Regions from separate parts of the Methylomonas koyamae genome, predicted to be linked through region 2. Evidence: predicted binding sites of a transcription regulator. Region 2 holds the regulator's gene; the other holds the start of a gene.

Region 1 (7,585 bases), 830 kb from region 2:
CGATTTCAGACGGCCTATCCGGCGACAAGCCGTCTGACGCCGATAGCAAAGAATCGGCCGTAATTGAAAGCAGCGACTTCGAATCGTTCGACTTCAACCTGGATTTTGCAGCGCCGGCCGCAGACGAGAAAGCTAAGACCGTTGCCGCCAGCGACGATATCGCTCTGGAAACCATCGAATTCTCCAGCCCTGCCGACGAGACCGGTTCCGCAACCGCCGAAAGCCCGGCCATTGCAGACAATACGATCGAAAGCTTCGACTTTAATTTCGACTTGGAACCGCCAAAACCGGCGGCTTCCGGTAAAGAGGCGACGGTCGCGGACCAAACCGCGGCGGACATCGAAAGCTTCGATTTCGCCGACTTCGGTACCACCGAAACCCAAACAGAGGCGCCGGCGGAAAAACCGGCCGAGATCGATAGCTTCGATTTTAACTTCGACGTGGATTTGGCGACTCCCGATTTGGCAAGCGCCTCGAACAAAACCGATTCGCCGTTGAATCTGGAATCGGAATTGAAACTGGAAACTTTCGACTTCTCCGACTTCGATAATCTGAATGCGAAAACCGACGCAGCGTCCGATAAAGCAACGCCGGACACGGTCGACGATTTCAATTTCGAATTCGATTTCGACGCGCCAATTATCAGTTCAAGCAGCGACGACAAATTCGAAGTCGGCGTATCCGACCTGACCGACATGGACGAATACGAAACCAAAATCGACCTGGCTAAAGCCTATATCGATATGGGCGACATCGATGCCGCCAAAACCATTGCCGAAGACGTACTCGCCAAAGGCTCCAAACAACAACAACAGGCCGCCCAAGCGCTGTTGGACGAATTGAAATAATCGGAAATTTTCCCGCCGGCCTAGCCTCTAGCGGACGGCGGGGGATTAGCGTCCGCCGCTTTGGTCGCCAAAGAGTGCAGGACTGCCGCTTGGTGACGCAACAGCCAAGCCGACTTCTGTTTCAACGCCTCGAAATGCCTCCCCGCCTGTTCGAGCTGATTGGTCAACAACGCTTGCTCCAGACTTTCGGTCACTGCCAAACAATCCCCAAAATCGAAAAAACAGAACGTACCGTGCAGTTTATGCACGACTTCCCAAGCCTGCCGAGTTGCCGAATCGCCTAAAAATCCTTCTATCTCGGCCAGATGGGCTGGCAATTCGGCAAATAATTTACCGGCCAAACTTTGGCTGAGTTGCCGGTTTTCCTGAGTTTTGCGTAAAAGCTGTTGTGCGTAATACTCGGCGCCGCCCGCCGGCTCCACCCGCCAGCGGGCTACAATTTCCTGCAACCGCGCCAGACGAATCGGCTTGACCAGATAATCATTGAATCCGGCAGCCAAGGCTTGAATCCGTTGGCTTTCCTGGGCATGGGCGGTTACCGCAACGACCGGAGTCCGGCAGTTCGGGCCCGCACTGGCCCGTAACCGGCCGATCAAATCCAAGCCGCTTAGAAACGGCATATTCATATCCAGAAACACCAGGCCAAAGCGGTGTTGGTCCAATAAATTCCAGGCCTCCCGGCCATCGCTTGCCAAAACCACGCCTTCCGTCCACTGCGACAATTGCTCGCGCAGTAGCCAAAGATTGGTCTCGTTGTCGTCGGCGATCAATATCTCGTAGCCTGTATCAGCCATGACTTACCCCGTTGTTGCACCAACCGGCGCAACCGTGTTGTAAATTTCAGTTTAATTTCGGCAATCCCGAAACTCAATTCAACCGCAAGGCTGCAACCAATAAAAAACCCCGGTTCCTTACGGAGACCGGGGTTTTCTGGCTCAAGCCGACCAGATGAATTACATCATGCCGCCCATGCCGCCCATGCCGCCCATGTCAGGCATTGCCGGGGCTTTGTTGTCGGCCGGTGCGTCGGCGATCATCACTTCGGTGGTGATCATCAGACCAGCCACGGAAGCAGCGTTTTGCAACGCAGAACGGGTCACTTTCGCCGGGTCCAAAATACCCATCGCGATCATGTCGCCGTATTCGCCGGTCGCGGCGTTGTAACCGAAGTTACCGCTGCCTTTTTTGACTTCGTTCAACACCACGGACGCTTCGTCGCCGGCGTTGGCAACGATTTGACGCAAAGGCTCTTCCATCGCGCGGCGCAGGATGCTGATGCCGACGTCTTGGTCGTGGTTGATGCCTTTCAGGCCTTCCAACGCAGACAGGGCGCGGATCAACGCGGTACCGCCACCGGCAACCACGCCTTCTTCAACCGCAGCGCGGGTCGAGTGCAGCGCATCTTCGACGCGAGCTTTCTTCTCTTTCATTTCCACTTCGGTTGCGGCGCCGACTTTGATCACTGCTACACCGCCAGCCAGTTTGGCCAGACGTTCTTGCAGTTTTTCGCGGTCGTAGTCGGAAGTCGCTTCTTCGGCTTGGGCGCGAATTTGCGCCACGCGGCCTTTGATTTGGCCTTCGTCGCCGGCACCGTCGATGATGGTGGTGTTTTCTTTGTTGATTTGGACGCGTTTCGCAGTACCCAGTTGCGAAATGTCGGCTTTTTCCAAAGACAAACCGACTTCTTCGGAAATCACGACGCCGCCAGTCAGGATCGCGATATCTTCTAACATCGCTTTGCGACGGTCGCCAAAGCCAGGGGCTTTAACCGCAGCCACTTTCACAATACCGCGCATGTTGTTGACCACCAGAGTCGCCAGCGCTTCGCCTTCGACGTCTTCGGCGATGATCAGCAATGAACGGCCGGATTTGGCCACGCCTTCCAGAATCGGCAACATTTCACGGATGTTGGAGATTTTTTTGTCGTACAACAATACGAAAGGATCGTCCAGTTCGACGCTCATGCTTTCTTGTTTGTTGATGAAATACGGAGACAGATAGCCGCGGTCGAACTGCATGCCTTCGACGACGTCCAGTTCGTTGTTCAGACCAGTACCTTCTTCGACGGTGATGACGCCTTCTTTACCGACTTTTTCCATCGCTTCGGCGATGATCGCGCCAACGGATTCGTCGGAGTTGGCAGAGATGGTGCCTACTTGGGCGATGGCTTTGCTGTCGCTGCAGGGAATCGCTTGTTTTTCAATCGCAGCAACCGCAGCGGTTACGGCGCTGTCGATACCGCGTTTCAGGTCCATCGGATTCATGCCGGCGGCAACTGATTTCAGGCCTTCGTTGACGATGGCTTGCGCCAGTACCGTTGCGGTGGTGGTACCGTCGCCGGCCACGTCGGAGGTTTTGGACGCGACTTCTTTAACCATTTGCGCGCCCATGTTTTCGAATTTGTCTTTCAATTCGATTTCTTTTGCAACAGACACACCGTCTTTGGTGATGGTCGGTGCGCCGAAACTTTTGTCCAGCACGGCATTGCGGCCTTTCGGACCCAGAGTGACCTTAACCGCGTTAGCCAGAATGTTGACACCGGCTACCATCAAAGCACGGGCGTCGCCACCGAATTTCACGTCTTTTGCTGCCATTTTTTAATTCCTAAATATTTAAAGAGATTGAAAAAGATAAATGAGGTTAATAGGGATTAGCCCAAAATGCCCATGATGTCTTCTTCGCGCATGACGATGTATTGCTCGCCATCGACTTTAACTTCGGTGCCGGAATATTTACCGAACAGTACTTTGTCACCGACTTTGACTGCCATAGGACGTACTTGGCCGTTGTCTAACGGTTTACCTGAGCCCACCGCCAGCACTTCGCCTTCGCTCGGCTTTTCCGCGGCGGAACCGGGCAGCACGATACCGCCGGCGGTTTTGGTCTCTTCCTCAACGCGTTTTACGACTACACGGTCATGTAACGGACGAATTTTCATCAATGTCTCCTAGATTAATAAAGTTAAAGGTTAAAACTGAAAAGCGGTTTAAAAACCCTGGCGATCAGAGTCGAGCAACCCGGTTTTTGAACAACTTGCAATTTATTAGCACTCTCCAATAACGAGTGCTAATAATATCCAGGTTTTGCACTCTGTCAAGCTCTTTGGCATCATCTGCGGCTCCCCTACCACCGTCTACGCTATGAACGACGAACAACTACTCCGCTACAGCCGCCAGATCATGCTGCCGCAAATCGACATTGCCGGCCAAAAAAAGCTGATCGAGGCCAAAATCCTAATCGTCGGCGCCGGCGGCTTGGGTTCGCCGGCCTCGATGTATCTCGCCGCCGCTGGTGTCGGCAGCATTACGCTGTACGACGACGACCAGGTGGATCTGAGCAATTTGCAACGGCAGATCGCCCATGCCACCTCCGATATAGGGTTGGATAAAGTGATTTCAACCCGGCAGACGCTGGAAAAAATCAATCCGCAGGTAACAGTGGTGGCGCGCAAGCGGCGGCTAACCGGCGCAGAACTGTTGGAACAAGTCGAAATAGCCGACGTGGTACTGGATTGCAGCGACAATTTCACCACCCGTTTCGCCATTAACCAAGCCTGCGTACAACGGCAGACGCCGCTGGTATCCGGGGCGGCGATCCGTTTCGAGGGCCAAATCAGCGTGTTCACTCCCGGCCGCAACCAAAGCCCATGCTACAACTGCCTTTACCAAAGCGACGGCGAAGAATTGCAAAATTGTGCCCGCAACGGCGTGGTCGCGCCGATTACCGGTATCGTCGGCAGCATGCAGGCGCTGGAGACCATTAAATTGATTACCGGGATCGGCGAGCCCTTAACCGGACGATTATTGATGCTGGACGGCCTGGCCATGGAATGGCGAACGCTGCGCTTGAAGAAAAATCCGGCCTGCCCGACTTGCGGCGATATAACCGGCAAACGAACATAAAAAAGCCGGGATAGCCCCGGCTTTTGCCGAACAGTACGGCTGCTCAGCTTTTGCCAAGCTTGCCTTTGACCGTGTTGATCGCCTTAGCGACTGCGTTCAACACAGCCGATTCGCTGTCGCCGTGCGGCTCGATATCGCCGAACGGCTCGCCGTTTTTCATTGTATACATGTATATAAAATACCCCAACGGTGCAAACGCGAAGATGGCAATAACCAGCATCAACACCACCAATTCGATAACTCCGCCCATATCTACCTCCAACTATTTGTTTTTATTTTAATTTAGAATAAGGCCCCAAGCCTCGGTTACGGACTATAACCCTATAGCCAACAAGGAACAAGCAGAAGATGACGATTGTCAACCCGAAGCGCATGCCGGCCCGAATCGGCGCCGAAAAACCGCACACCTATCCTACCGCCACAACCGTTATTCTTAGACCATGAAGCAGAATCCGCAAACCCTTTGGCATAATCTGCCGCCGGAACAGTTACTGTCGCAGTTCGATGTGCAACTCGGCGCCGGCCTGTCCGGCCAAGCAGCCGAGTCCCGGCTGGCAGACACCGGCCCCAACCGCCTGACGCCGCCGCGCGGCAAAGGTCCTTTACGCTTACTGCTCGCTCAATTCCACCAACCGCTGATTTACATTCTGCTGTTTTCGGCCGCGACCACCGCATTCCTGGAAGAATGGGCCGACAGCAGCGTTATTTTCGGCGTGGTACTGGTTAACGCCATCATCGGCTTCGTCCAGGAAGCCAACGCTCTGAAAGCGATCAATGCGCTGGCGCAAACGCTGAACCTCAGCGCCAATGTGTTGCGCGACGGCCAGCGCCGGACCATCGCCGCCGCCGACTTGGTACCCGGAGATTTGGTTTATCTGCAATCCGGCGACAAGGTGCCGGCGGATTTGCGCTTACTGCAAACCCGAGAACTGAAAATAGACGAGGCCGCTTTAACCGGCGAGTCCGTGCCGGCCGAAAAACAGGCCCAAACCCTAGCCGCCGCGACCTTGTTGGCCGACCGCACCAATATGGCCTATTCGTCGACGTTGGTCAGTTACGGCAGCGCCTTGGCCGTTGTGGTCGGCACCGGCGACAACACCGAAATCGGCCGCATCAACCGTTTGATCGCAGCGGCCGAACCGCTGGAAACGCCGTTGACGCGGAAAATGAGCCAATTCAGCCAGCTACTGCTGTGGGTCATCGTCGCCTGCGCGGCGCTGACATTTGCCGTCGGCGTCTGGCGCGGCGAAAGCGCGTTGGATATGTTCATGGCCTCGGTAGCCTTGGCCGTCGGCGCGATTCCGGAAGGCTTGCCGGCCGCGCTGACCATCACACTGGCCATCGGCGTTTCGCGCATGGCCAAGCGTAACGCCATCATCCGCAAACTGCCCGCCGTCGAAACCTTGGGCAGCACCACGGTCATTTGTTCCGACAAAACCGGCACGCTGACCCAAAACCAGATGACGGTGCAATTCGTCTATGCCGGGGGCGAACAGTTTGCTATCAGCGGCAGCGGCTATACGCCGGACGGCGAATTTCTCGCAGCCGGCCAACCGGTCGACCCGCACCAAAAACCCGCTCTGCTCGAATGCCTGAAAGCCGGCCTACTGTGCAACGACGCCCGCTTGATCGCCGATATCGATAGCTGGCGGATCGAAGGCGACCCGACCGAGGCGGCTTTGCTGGTCTCCGCCCATAAAGCCGGTTTACACCATGCCAGCGTCAGCAACGGCCACCCGAGATTGGACGCTATCCCGTTCGAATCGCAATACCAATATATGGCCACGCTGCACCACAACTTGGCATTGGACGAACGCCACGTCTACTTAAAAGGCTCGCTGGAAAGCTTGCTCGAACGTTGCGACAGCGCTTTTTCCGCCGACTTGCAACCGATTCCGCTCGACAAGCGCCAATTGCAACGCCAGGCGGAAATACTTGCCGCACAAGGCTTGCGCGTCCTGGCCTTCGCCCGTACCGGCCACGGCGACGATGCCGTCGCCCATAGCGAAGTCAGCAGCGGCCTGACATTCCTCGGCCTGCAAGCGATGATAGACCCGCCACGGCCGGAAGCGGCACGGGCGATAGCCGCCTGCTACCGGGCCGGCATCGCCGTGAAAATGATCACCGGCGACCACCCGGTCACGGCTTTGGCCATCGCCAAACAACTCGGCATGCGCCACAGCGATAAGGCTATCACCGGCAGCGAGCTGGAAAATTACACCGAAACCGATTACCTGCAGCAGGTCGAACATTGCAGCGTTTACGCCCGCATCGCTCCCGAACAAAAACTGCTGCTGGTCCGCGCCTTACAAGCCAAAGGCCACGTCGTGGCGATGACCGGCGACGGCGTCAACGACGCGCCGGCCTTGCGCCAAGCCAACATCGGCGTGGCAATGGGCCAGGGCGGTACCGAAGTCGCCAAGGAAGCGGCGGCCATGGTGCTGACCGACGACCATTTCGCGACGATCGAGGCCGCCGTCGAAGAAGGCCGCGGCGTATTCGACAATCTGGTGAAGTTCATCGCCTGGACTCTGCCGACCAATCTGGGCGAGGGTCTGGTGATCACCGCGGCGGTATTTGCCAACGTGGCATTGCCGATCACACCGCTGCAGATTTTGTGGATCAACATGACCACGGCCGTGCTATTGGGATTGATGCTGGCGTTCGAGCCCAAGGAGCCGGGCCTGATGCAGCGCCAGCCGCGCAATCCGGAGCAACCGATCCTGACCAGACACTTGCTGCTGCGGATCTGCCTGGTCGGCGTGCTGTTGCTGGCCGGCGCTTTCGGCTTGTTCGAATGGGAGCTGATGCACCAAGAAACCCTGGCCAAAGCCC
Region 2 (7,585 bases):
CAAAGACAACGGGGTAACGTCCAGCAACAACACGTCTTTAACGTCGCCGCCCAATACGCCGGCTTGAATCGCCGCACCCAAGGCCACCGCTTCGTCGGGGTTGACGTCTTTGCGCGGCTCTTTGCCGAACAATTCTTTAACGAACGCTTGCACTTTCGGCATCCGGGTTTGACCACCGACCAGGATCACGTCGTTGATTTTTGCCGCCGAAATACCGGCGTCTTTGATCGCTTGCAGGCAAGGACCTTTGGTACGTTCGATCAAATCGTCGACCAAAGACTCCAATTTGGCGCGAGTCAATTTGACGTTCAAGTGTTTCGGGCCCGATGCGTCGGCAGTGATGTACGGCAGATTGATGTCGGTTTGCTCGGCTGACGACAATTCGATTTTGGCTTTCTCGGCCGATTCTTTCAGACGTTGCAAAGCCAAAGGATCGTTGTGCAAATCGATGCCGGTGTCTTTTTTGAACTCGCCGGCCAGGAAATCGATGATACGCAAGTCGAAGTCTTCACCGCCCAAGAAGGTATCGCCGTTGGTGGCCAAAACTTCGAACTGGTGCTCGCCTTCGATTTCGGCGATTTCGATGATGGAAATATCGAAGGTACCGCCACCCAGGTCATAAACCGCGATGGTGGTGTCGCCTTTCGGTTTGTCCATACCGAACGCCAACGCCGCCGCGGTCGGCTCGTTGATGATGCGTTTGACGTCCAGACCGGCGATGCGGCCGGCATCTTTGGTGGCTTGACGTTGCGAATCGTTGAAATAGGCCGGTACGGTGATGACCGCTTCGGTGACTTCCTCGCCCAGGAACGCTTCGGCGTCTTTTTTCAATTTCATCAGGACGCGGGAAGACACTTCCGGCGGCGCCATTTTCTTACCGTGGCATTCCACCCAAGCGTCGCCGTTGTTGGCTTCGATGATTTTGTAAGGCACCATTTTGATGTCTTTTTGCACCGCGTCTTCTTTGAAACGACGGCCGATCAAACGTTTGATCGCAAACAAGGTGTTTTCCGGATTGGTTACGGCTTGGCGCTTGGCGGATTGGCCGACCAATACTTCGTTATCGTTGGTAAACGCGATGATGGAGGGCGTGGTACGGGCGCCCTCGCTGTTTTCGATGACCCGCGCGGTGCCGTTTTCCAGTACGGCGACGCAGGAGTTGGTGGTTCCTAAATCGATACCGATCATTTTGCCCATTGAAATTCTCCAGACTTGAATAAGTGGTAAGTTAAAAAGTTGTTAGCGATATGCGGTTGATCGTTTGATTTTCAAGCCTGCTCATCGATTTTTGCTCCGTCGGCCGGTTTGTCGGCAGCCTTCGCCACCACGACCATGGCCGGACGCAACAAACGGCCGTTCAGAATGTAACCTTTTTGAAATACGTTCAATACCGAATTCGGTTCGGCGGTTTCGCTGGGTTGCATGACCATGGCCTGGTGGAATTCCGGGTTGAACGGCTGGCCCAGCGGGTCGATGGTTTCGATGTTGAATTTGGCGAATACCGATTCGAATTGTTTGACGGTGAGCAAGCTGCCTTCGCGTAACTTGACCACTTCCGGGCTGTCGCCGGATGCGGCCTGAATCCCCAATTCCAGACTGTCCAGCACGCTGAGCAATTCCTTAGCGAATTTAGCCAAGCCGTATTTGCGCTCGTCGTCCAAATCCTTTTGTACCCGTTTTTTCAAATTCTCCATTTCGGCCTGAGTCCGCAAGGCTTTATCCAGATTGGCGGACGCCTGTTGTTGGGCTTGTTCCAATTGCTGGCGCAAGGATTCGATGCTGACCGCTTCTTCCGCTGCCGGCTCTTCGCCGCCGGCTTCCGCCGCGGCCGGTTTGTTTTGCTCCAGTACTTCGGCGATCAGTTCGGCGTCCGTCTGCTGTTCGTGACTCGATTGCTGGTGACTCATAGTTTCTCCATGGTTCTAATATTTTGAGTTGGGCTAACGATAAGGGCTTTTATTTCGGATTCAAGGCCGCGCCCAATAATTTTGCCGTGACGTCGACAAACGGAATCACCTTCTCGTAAGCCATCCGGGTCGGACCGATCACGCCCAGCACGCCGACGACTTCGTCGTTGACCGAGTAAGGCGCGGTTACCAGGCTGCAACGCTCGAACACGCTGTAGCCGGACTCTTCGCCGATAAAAATCTGGACGCCGTCGGCCTGCAGGCATTGGTCCAACAAATGGATCACGCCGCGTTTCTGGCTGAAGGCTTCGAATAACTGTTTGAGCCGGTCCATGTCCGACAGCTCGGAAAAACCCATCAAGTTGGTTTCGCCGCTTAACACATAGTCGTCGTTGGGCTGCTCGGCAAAGGCCAGTTGCGCCATGTTGACCGCATCGATCATGCCCTGGTTGACCGAATGCCTGTCTTTTTCCAAATCCTTGACCACCAATTCGCGAATTTTGGCCAAACTGCGGCCGGTAAACACCGAGTTCAAATAGTTGGCGGCCTGCTGCAACTCGGCCGGCGAAAATTGTTTTTCGGTATGGATGATCTTGTTATGCACTTCCTCGGTATCGGTGACGAAGATCACCAGCAGCCGGGTACTGGACATCGGCAAAAACTCGATGTGGCGCAGGGAGACGCTTTCGCGGCGCGGTAAGGTTACGACGCCGGCCATCTTGGTGACGTCGGACAGCAGTTTGGAGGCTTTGCCCAACAAATCGCTGGCCGTCTCGGTATCGCTGTGCAAGCCGGCCTGCAACTGGTCCAGCTCGCTGGACGCCAACGGCCTGACCGTCAGCAGGCTATCGACGAACAAGCGGTAACCGCTGACCGTCGGCACCCGCCCGGCGGAGGTATGCGGCGAATGGATCAAGCCCATCTCTTCCAAATCCGCCATCACGTTGCGGATACTGGCCGGGCTTAACTTCAAATTCGGATCCTTGGACAACAGGCGCGACCCGACCGGTTGGCCGTCTTGGATGTAACGCTCCACCAGGGTTTTGAGCAAATAAAGCGATCGTTCGTTTAAATCCTGTCCGCCAGCCACATTCGGTACCTTCGAAATTCGTTAGCACTCCACACTGCCGAGTGCCAACAGCAAAACTATCAGTTGCCCCAACCCTTGTCAATGTCGGGTAAACCTTAATCCGGGCCGGAAAAAACGGGGTTTGGCCTTATTGCGCACCGGCTTGCCCACTACCGGCGGACAAACCGGCTCGGCTTATCTAAACTTAAAGCTCCTAGCAACCCGACCATTGTGACCGATGCTCACCAACCCGAAACGCGAAACCCGCGATTTTTTGCGCGCTGCTCGACCGATTCCCCCGTGCGGGCCCCAGTCTGCCTGAGGTTCCGAGCATGACCGGCAACAAACATATCCTGTTCGTCGACGACACCGAGCACGTGATCAGTGGCATCAAACGCCAACTGCGCCCTTACCGCGGGCAATGGCATCTGCACTTCGCCACCTGCGGCAAACAAGCCCTGGAGCTGATGCAGCGCCAACCCATCGATTTGATCGTTTGCGACATGATGATGCCGGAAATGCGCGGCGACGAATTATTGGCCAAGGTCGCCGCGGCCTACCCCGGCACAGTCCGTATGATCCTCAGCGGCTATACCGACGAAACCAACTTGCGCCTCGGCCTGGAAGTGGCGCATCAATATTTGGCCAAGCCTTGCAGCGCGGAAATCTTGCGGGAAACAATCTGCCAAGTCTTCAAAATCCAGGCCTGCGTCGATAATCCGCGTATCGCCGCGGAAGTCGGCGAGGCCAGCCAATTGCCGAGCCTGCCGAAAATTTACCACCAGCTGAACGCCGCGATCGGCGACGAACGCGCCACCAGCGCTCAAATCGCCGATATCTTCGCCAAAGACATGGTGCTTTCCGCCAAACTGCTGCATTTGGTCAATTCGCCGTATTTCGGTTTGCAGCGAACGGTGTCCAATCTGACCGACGCCATCAATCTGATCGGCCTGAAAAAACTCAATAGCCTGGTGTTATCGGTACACGTCAAAACCGCCTTTCCGGTCACCGATCCGGCGGTGGAACGTTACATGGATTATCTCTGGCAGGACGCCGCCCGGGTGGCCGAACTGGCGCGGCTGATTGCGCTATCGGAACGGCAAAGCGATGACAGACCTGACCAGGCTTATCTGGGCGGCCTGTTGCACAATATGGGTTTGCTGATTTTTATGTCGCGCTGCGGCGATAAACTGAAAATCCTGGTGGAACAAGCCGTAAACAGCGATAAGCCGCCGGCGGAGCTGGAAATGTCCATCTTCGGCTTTACCCGCGCGGAAGCGGCCGCTTACGTGCTGAGTTTATGGAAAATACCGCCGCGTATCATCGAGTCCATTTTGCTGCAAAACACGCCGAGCGATTCCGAATACAACGGCGTCAACGCCTTGACTGCAGTACATGCGGCATCGTGCTTGCTCAACCCTACGGCTGTGCCAGGTTACGGCCGTTTATTCGACATGGCGCTGGACCAAACCTATTTGCAGCGAATAGGCAAGCTGGACCGTATCGGCGAATGGCGGACGCTGGCCGCGAACGTCACGGCAAGTTTCGCAAAAAAATAGGAGTAGGAGACAGAGATGGCGGATACATCACAAGACAAAATTCTGTGCGTAGATGACGAGCAAAATATATTGGACATGTTCAGACGCACGCTGGGCCGGCAGTTCGCATTGTTTACCGCAAGTTCCGCCGCAGACGCGCTGCGCATCCTGCAGCACGAGCGCGACATCGCCGTGATCATGTCCGATTACAGCATGCCCGGCGCCAACGGTTTGGAGTTTCTGCAGCGCGCCGGCGAGATATCGCCCGACAGCGTGCAAATTGTGCTGACCGGAAACATCGAGATCGACGTCGCCATCAAAGCGATCAACGAAGCCCACATCTTTCGCTACTTGCCCAAACCTTGCCCGATGGAGGTCACCAAAAAAATCATTGCCGACGCGCTGGCGCACTACCGGCTGGTGGTCGCCAAGCGCCAATTGAGCGAACAACTGGAACAGAAAAACCTGGAATTGCTGCAACGTAACGCCGAATTGGCCGAAAAACAGGCGCTGCTGGAACACGAGCTGGAGACCGCCAAAATCGTTTGCAGCAAATTCGGCAAATACGGTTACCAAGTGCCGAACGGCCTGGACTTTTTCATCTCGGCCAAGGAGGCGGTGGGCGGCGATTTCATCCTGAACGCCGTCAGCCGCGACGGCCAGGCGTTTTATCTGATGATGGGCGATTTGACCGGCCACGGTTTGCAATCGGCGCTGGGCGGATTACTGGTCACCGAAATTTTCGACGCACAATGTCCGGACCGTCCGCCCTTGCACGAGTTGGCCTCTATCATTAACCGGAAAATGTGCCGTAAATTACCGACCGGTTTGTTTTGTGCGGCCGCGCTGATGGTGTTGGATTTGGCCGCGGGCCGGTTACAGGTGTGGAACGGCGGCATGCCGGATATTTACTTTTTGGACAAGCAGGGCCGCATCGCCGATAAAGTGCACTCCGCAAATCTGCCGCTCGGCATTGCCGCCGACGCCGGCCTGATCGGCACCATCGCCGACTACGACATCGGCGGGATCGAGTCGGTGTTTCTCTACAGCGACGGCGTTACCGACCAAATCGGCGCCGGTCTCGGCTTGTTCGGGGCCGAGGCTTTAAAGCACGCGCTGGCGGCCGCCCCTACTGCAGCAAGGCGTATCGATCGGGTGGTTGCGCAATTGCGCAACCACCAACAGCATCAGCCGCAAACGGACGACATCTCGATGGCCGAAGTCAATTTACCGCGTATTTGCCGGGCTCTGACGATCCGATGAGCGCGAGCGCCGGTTTTTCCCTTAAAGCAGCGCAAGCGGGCTCCGCTGCCAAGCCGCGCAACCTCGGAGCCTGAACATGTTTATCGAAGCCGAAGACCCTTCCAAAATCCTGGCGGTCGCCCCGAATCCTGACTTGCGCAACCGGCTCGACGCGATGTTCAACGGCAGCGCCCAAGCATCGTTGCAATCCGCTGCGGAAAACCTGAGTTATCAGTTTCTGGGCTGCTCCAGCGCGGCTGAAGCGACTGCCGCTATTCGCGGAGGCATCAAGTCCGGACAAGTTTTCCAGCTGGCATTGGTCGAAAACAGCCTGCCGGACGCCCAAGGCTTGGATCTGATCCGCAGTCTGTGGCAAGCCGATGCCGACCTGCATGTCGTGTTATGTTGTGCCGGCCAGGAGCTGAGCTGGGAACAAATTGCCGCGAAATTGGGCGAAAGCGACCAGTTGTTGATCTTGGAAAAACCGTTCAGCGACCTGGAATTGCGCCAGATAATCCACGCCGCGTTGCGCAAATGGCAGTCGCACAATGTGATGCGCTATATGGAGCAACAAATCGAGCTGCGCACCCAGGCCATCGAACAAGCCAACAAAAACCTGCTGCAAGCCGAAAAACTGGCCGCGGTCGGCCAGCTTGCCGCTGGCATTGCCCACGAAATTAACACGCCGGCGCAATACGTCGGCGACAATCTGCAAGCCATCGGCGATTTCTTCGCCAGCGTTACCCACCTGCTGGAACAGTACCGCAAATTACTCGCGGCACAGGGCGAGCATCGGCAATTGATCGACCAATTGGAACAACAGGCCGATCTGGCGTTTATCCTGGAAGACGCGCCGCTAGCCATCGCCCAATCGTTGGAAGGCATTTCTCAAATCGTCCGTATCGTGCAAGCCATGAAAGGGTTCTCGCATAGCGGACAAAGCAACGCCGGCTGGGTCAACGTGAATCTGGCGCTGGAGAATACGTTGCTGATTGCCCGCAACAGCTACAAATATGTGGCGGAAGTCGAAACCGATTTCGGCGACGTGCCGGCTATCGAATGCTTCCCGGGAGAATTGGCCCAGGTATTTTTGAACATCATCGTCAACGCCGCGCAAGCGATCGAGGACGGCAAAAAAGGCGGCGGTAAAATCGTGATCCGCACCGCGGCGGTCGGCGATTGCGTCGAAATCCGGATTGCCGACAACGGGCCGGGTATCCCGGAACCGATTCGCGACCGCATCTTCGACCCGTTCTTCACGACCAAGGACTTCGGCAAAGGCAGCGGCCAAGGCCTACATATCGCCTACCGCATCGTCAACCAACAACACGGCGGCTCGCTGAGCTTCGCCAGCGAAACCGGACAGGGTACCGAGTTTGTGGTACGGCTAAACCGGCAATTGCGCCGTTAAGCGCGTCGCCGGCGGCCTGACCCGTTATTCCTGCGCCACGAAGCGCTTCCGCTCCTCAGCGCTCTTGCCCAATGCCTTGGCCATCCACGGCGGCGGCGCGTCGAATACTTTCTGGAATTCGCGCAGTTGGTCGGTGGCTTCGATCACGTCCGGAATCTTGATCGGGTAAATGTCGGCGCGGATCACTTTGGCCGCAGCCGGACCGCCGATCGACTGCACGAACAGCACATGGCAATCCTTGATCAGTTCGGCGCGGAACAGGTTTTTGTCGTCGGCGGTGTCGGCATCGACCGTGGAGCGGATATCCACCAGCCGCATGTCGTCGCGCGACAACTGGTACACCAGGAAGCGGATGCAGGAGCCGAAATGGCCGTTCAATAATGCGCCGCTGTTCGACGCAATCGCGACCCGGATCGAC

What was found. Region 2 encodes HrcA, which represses chaperone genes, less so after heat shock. Its sites were predicted from a motif close to TNTTAGCACTCNNNNNNNNNGAGTGCTAANA; they were not measured.
Region 1: the regulator HrcA is predicted to act here: its motif matches at 3,890-3,920, upstream of groES (co-chaperone GroES).

Annotation. Positions count from the first base shown of each region.
Region 1 covers NZ_AP019777.1:740,482-748,066, reverse strand. The annotation lists gene MKFW12EY_RS03630 (motility hub landmark protein FimV) at 1-848, shown strand, start outside; gene MKFW12EY_RS03625 (response regulator) at 869-1,642, opposite strand; gene groL (chaperonin GroEL) at 1,802-3,442, opposite strand; gene groES (co-chaperone GroES) at 3,499-3,786, opposite strand; gene MKFW12EY_RS03610 (HesA/MoeB/ThiF family protein) at 3,989-4,750, shown strand; gene MKFW12EY_RS03605 (hypothetical protein) at 4,794-5,000, opposite strand; gene MKFW12EY_RS03600 (cation-transporting P-type ATPase) at 5,191-7,585, shown strand, end outside.
Region 2 covers NZ_AP019777.1:1,573,756-1,581,340, reverse strand. The annotation lists gene dnaK (molecular chaperone DnaK) at 1-1,197, opposite strand, end outside; gene grpE (nucleotide exchange factor GrpE) at 1,269-1,907, opposite strand; gene hrcA (heat-inducible transcriptional repressor HrcA) at 1,957-2,997, opposite strand; gene MKFW12EY_RS07605 (response regulator) at 3,309-4,535, shown strand; gene MKFW12EY_RS07600 (SpoIIE family protein phosphatase) at 4,551-5,777, shown strand; gene MKFW12EY_RS07595 (sensor histidine kinase) at 5,854-7,167, shown strand; gene MKFW12EY_RS07590 (dinitrogenase iron-molybdenum cofactor biosynthesis protein) at 7,192-7,585, opposite strand, start outside.